Regions from separate parts of the Bacillus daqingensis genome, predicted to be linked through region 1. Evidence: riboswitches for the same ligand, from Rfam matches in the RefSeq annotation. Region 1 holds a riboswitch; the other holds the start of a gene.

Region 1 (2,201 bases):
CAAGGTGTCTGCCTGGTTGACAGGAGCAGCAATTGAACAGCGAGAAAGGGTTCGCTTTACTTTATGCGATGCTATTACTGCTGATGATGAGCACGGCTGTCCTCGTCATCACTGCTGACATACAGAATATGCATGCCCTTCATGAACAGGAAATGAAAAGAAAAAACACAGCAATGCTCCAGCAGTCAGCGTTAGAATCGCTTATCCATTCAGGATTTTCAGAAGAATTAACCTGGAGCTACAGGAAAGATCAAATTCATGTGCAGCGTGATCCGCTTGAAGAAAATCGTTTTTTCATAACTGTCACATCCGGCTCCTATACAAGAGAGGCAGAGTTTGTCTATAATGAGGAAAGCCGACAGATTTCAGCTTGGAAGGAGCGCGTATGGAGTCATGACTAAAAGGGAAACGGTTTATTTAACCGGATTTATGGGCGCTGGTAAAACCACGTGCGGCAAGCTGCTTGCCGAAAAATTGAGCTTGCCGTTTATTGATCTGGATGACTGGATTCAGAAGCATCACAAAAAGTCAATTCCAGCTATATTTGCTGAAGAGGGAGAAGCTGGTTTTCGGAAGCGGGAACTGGATGCGTTGAAGACGGTATCGGGGTCAGCTGCAGTAGTCTCGACAGGAGGGGGGATAGTGGAAACTCCCGAAGCTCGAAACCTTCTGTCTAAAAACAGCTGTTTTTATTTGAGCGCCCCTTTTGAAGAACTGTTTAAACGAATCGAAGGGGATGCCTCAAGACCGCTCGCCCTGCTCGAAAAACCGAAACTTCAGGAACGATACGATAAGCGGGTGCCGCTATATGAAGAGTGTGGGTACTGCATTGATTCCGAGAAACTGACACCTGAAGAGCTGTGTGAAAAGCTTGCCGGGATGCTTCATAAACGCGATCCCATGTAATGGCTGTAAATGCGCCTGTTTCTAAAGGAATGACTTGCCTGAAAAAAGAGAATAGTGGTACGATAAAGACGCAGGAACGACATGTGAGAAAGATATAATGCGAATGACAGCAAGGGGAGAGAACGGAATCACCGTCGCCGAAGGAGCAAGCGAATTATCGTGAATCTCTCAGGCAAAGCAGACTCTTGTTGGACGCATCTCTGGAAAGACCCGTGCAGGAATGGGTCACCGATGGGGAAACTTTCCCCGGAGCCGCATGCTCCAGTGGAAAGGTAAACTCTCAGGTCAACAGGACAGAGGCGTACAGGTGCTGAGGCATCCGTATGCACTCTGTCCTTTTTCGTTCTTTGCGACCAGTCAATACATAACATAATTCAGAATCAGGGGTGGAAAACATGGGGAAACGTACACCGCTTTACGACCGTTATGCAGCATACGGAGGCAAAACGATTGATTTTGGAGGCTGGGATCTCCCGGTTCAGTTTAGTTCGATTAAAGAAGAGCATGAAGCTGTCAGGACAAAAGCCGGTTTATTTGATGTTTCGCATATGGGAGAAATTCGTGTCACTGGTGAAGGAACTCTGGATTTTCTGCAGAAAATGCTCACAAACAATGTGGAAAAGGCGGCTGATGGACAGTGTCAGTACACAGCAATGTGCTATGAAGATGGAGGAACGGTCGATGATCTGTTAATTTACCGGTTCAACTCCGAAGATGTGCTGCTCGTCGTAAATGCTGCGAACATTGAAAAAGATGAAGAGTGGCTGCGAAAGCACGCAGATGATCGTGTCACGATAACAAATGAGTCAGAGGAAACGGCCCAGCTTGCACTTCAGGGTCCTAAAGCAGAAGAACTGCTGCAGGAGCTCAGTGACACGAATCTTGCCGATATTTCCTTTTTTCGCTTTCGAGAAGTGAAAATTGACGGTGTAAACGCAGTTGTATCAAGAACTGGCTACACTGGAGAAGACGGGTTTGAAATCTATCTTCATCAAGATCGGGCAGCTGAACTTTGGGATACGCTCATTGATCAAGGAGCAGCTCCGATCGGTCTTGGCGCAAGAGACACGCTGCGTTTTGAAGCAAAGCTTGCGCTCTATGGTCAGGAGCTTTCTGCGGACATTACTCCGATTGAAGCTGGAATCGGGTTTGCTGTTAAAACAGATAAACCGTCGGATTTTCTAGGAAAAGCGACGCTTCAACAACAAAAAGCAGATGGGCCCCCGAGAAAGCTTGTCGGGATCGAGATGATCGATAAAGGCATTCCGCGGAATGGCTATAAGGTGTTTGGCGAG
Region 2 (2,201 bases), on a different contig from region 1:
TAAGTATGAGGGATGACGTGACCGGCGGTTCTCATATTTATAATTAGTATTGGCCAGATCAAAATCTTCCATTCCGAGCGGTTCCGCAATGCGGTCATTGAAATCTGCAAACACATCACGTTCGGGAATAGCGTTGTAAATCGTCCCAAGAACATTAAAATCCCAATTATTGTAATAATAAAACTCTCCAGGAAGATGACTCCCCCGGGATGGCCTTGCAAAGCGCATTCCCCAGGATTCTTCTCCTGCAGGCAGGTATACTCCAGAGCTCGAAGACATCAAATGCGACAGCTGCGCCTGTCTTTCAATTGTCGTAAGCGGAGGCTGATCATCGATTTCCAGCTGCTCGAGCGTATCAGTCAGAGCAGCATTTCCTCGATCAATTTCAATTCCGAACAAAGCTGATAGAAAGCTTTTACGGACAGAGTGCGCATTCGTATTCTTCGTTACATCTCCCCAGCTTAACAGCACTTTCCCCTCAGAAATCACCATTAGCGAGGTGCTGTTAATCGAATCGTAATAAATTCTTGCCTGATCGAGCGCCTCTCTGCTGAAACCTGCTTCCTCAACAGAATCGTGATACTCCCAGGTTGACTCTGCTCCTTCTTCGATTGAATAATATACGTACATAAATAATCCCACCAATACAGCGATGATGATCGTGAGAGCGGCAATTATCTGATTGAACAACCCTATCATTCCTCTGCCTGACATCGTGTTTCTTAAATATACCAGAATACGCAGTCCTTGACGAATAAGCGGGGGCCTGATAGGTTTATTATCATCTGTTAATACGTTGCAACGAAGGCTGTGGGGTTACTACAGCTGGAGCAGCTTCTGGAGAGACTGCCGGCTGGCAGCGCCGAAGGGTTCACAATCTCAGGCACCCGGACAGAAGATACAGCTGCCAGGAGGCGGTTTGTATGTTAATGCCGGCATTTTGCCGGCTTTTTTGATGCAGTTAGACTGAAAAGCAGAAAGGATGTTTATCATGGAATCAACCCGCGCCGTCATTAGTGTCGTAGGTAAAGATCAAGTTGGCATTATTGCTGATGTCACCGCTGTGCTGAAGGAGCATAAAATTAACGTACTCGATATTTCCCAAACGATCCTGCAGGATTTTTTCACGATGATGATGCTCGTAGACTTGTCGAAGACAGCATCAATGCAAGAAATTGAAGCAGCTTTGGAACAGACAGCTAAAAAACTCGGTCTGACTATTCATATTCAGCGTGAAGATCTGTTTAAGCATATGCACAGAATTTAAGGAGGACCCTGTCATGAATATCGGCTTCAATGAAATTCAGGAAACAATCAGAATGGTGCGAATGGAAGAGCTTGATATCCGCACTATTACGCTAGGCATAAACTTGATGGACTGTGCAGGAGATTCACAGGAAGCTATGCGTGCCAATGTCTATAACAAAATAACAACGTCAGCTGCCACCCTCACCCAAACGGCGGACAATATTTCACAGGAATACGGCATTCCTATTGCGAATAAACGAATTTCTGTGACGCCCTGCTCGCTGCTTCTTGGCGGAGCCTCAAAAGAAGACGCGATCAAACTGGCAGAAACGCTGGATGCAGCAGCACGCGATACAGGTGTAGACTTCATCGGCGGATTTTCCGCAATGGTCCATAAGGGCATTTCCAAAGGCGATGCGGTGCTGCTTGAAGCCCTCCCGGAAGCACTTAGCACGACGGAACGCGTTTGCGCCTCTGTGTCTGCCGCTACAACGAAAGCGGGCATTAATATGGATGCTGTATCAAGGTTAGGACACATCATTAAGCGGGCTGCTGATCTTTCCGCCGACAACAGTGGCCTCGCCAATGCCAAATTTGTCGTATTCTGCAACCCCGTGGAAGACAATCCATTTATGGCCGGTGCTTTTCACGGTACTGGCGAAGCAGATAAAGTGCTGAATGTTGGTGTAAGCGGTCCTGGAGTCGTGCTTCACGCGTTAAAGCGGCACCCGGATGCCGACCTCGGCGAGGTATCTGACATTATTAAACGAACAGCATTTAAAATTACGAGAGCCGGTGAACTGATGGCAAGAGAAGCCGCTGACCGGCTTGGGGTCCCTTTTGGGATCATGGATCTTTCACTCGCTCCGACAAATGCTGCCAATGATTCCGTAGCTGAAATTTTGGAGGAAATTGGACTGGAGCGCGTCGGCACCCATGGAACGATTGCAGCA

Evidence for each region. A riboswitch is a leader RNA that binds a small molecule or an ion and turns the genes downstream of it on or off. The one in region 1 is predicted to bind glycine.
Region 2: it holds a riboswitch for glycine, as region 1 does, so the genes downstream of both, ACFO4L_RS04090 (ACT domain-containing protein) here and gcvT (glycine cleavage system aminomethyltransferase GcvT) in region 1, are expected to answer to the same signal.

What each region holds. Positions count from the first base shown of each region.
Region 1 covers NZ_JBHSGK010000021.1:120,419-122,619, reverse strand. The annotation lists gene ACFO4L_RS16110 (competence type IV pilus minor pilin ComGF) at 1-36, shown strand, start outside; gene ACFO4L_RS16105 (hypothetical protein) at 33-401, shown strand; gene ACFO4L_RS16100 (shikimate kinase) at 394-906, shown strand; glycine riboswitch at 1,010-1,101, shown strand; gene gcvT (glycine cleavage system aminomethyltransferase GcvT) at 1,302-2,201, shown strand, end outside.
Region 2 covers NZ_JBHSGK010000003.1:561,153-563,353, forward strand. The annotation lists gene ACFO4L_RS04085 (serine hydrolase domain-containing protein) at 1-630, opposite strand, end outside; glycine riboswitch at 828-905, shown strand; gene ACFO4L_RS04090 (ACT domain-containing protein) at 992-1,267, shown strand; gene ACFO4L_RS04095 (PFL family protein) at 1,281-2,201, shown strand, end outside.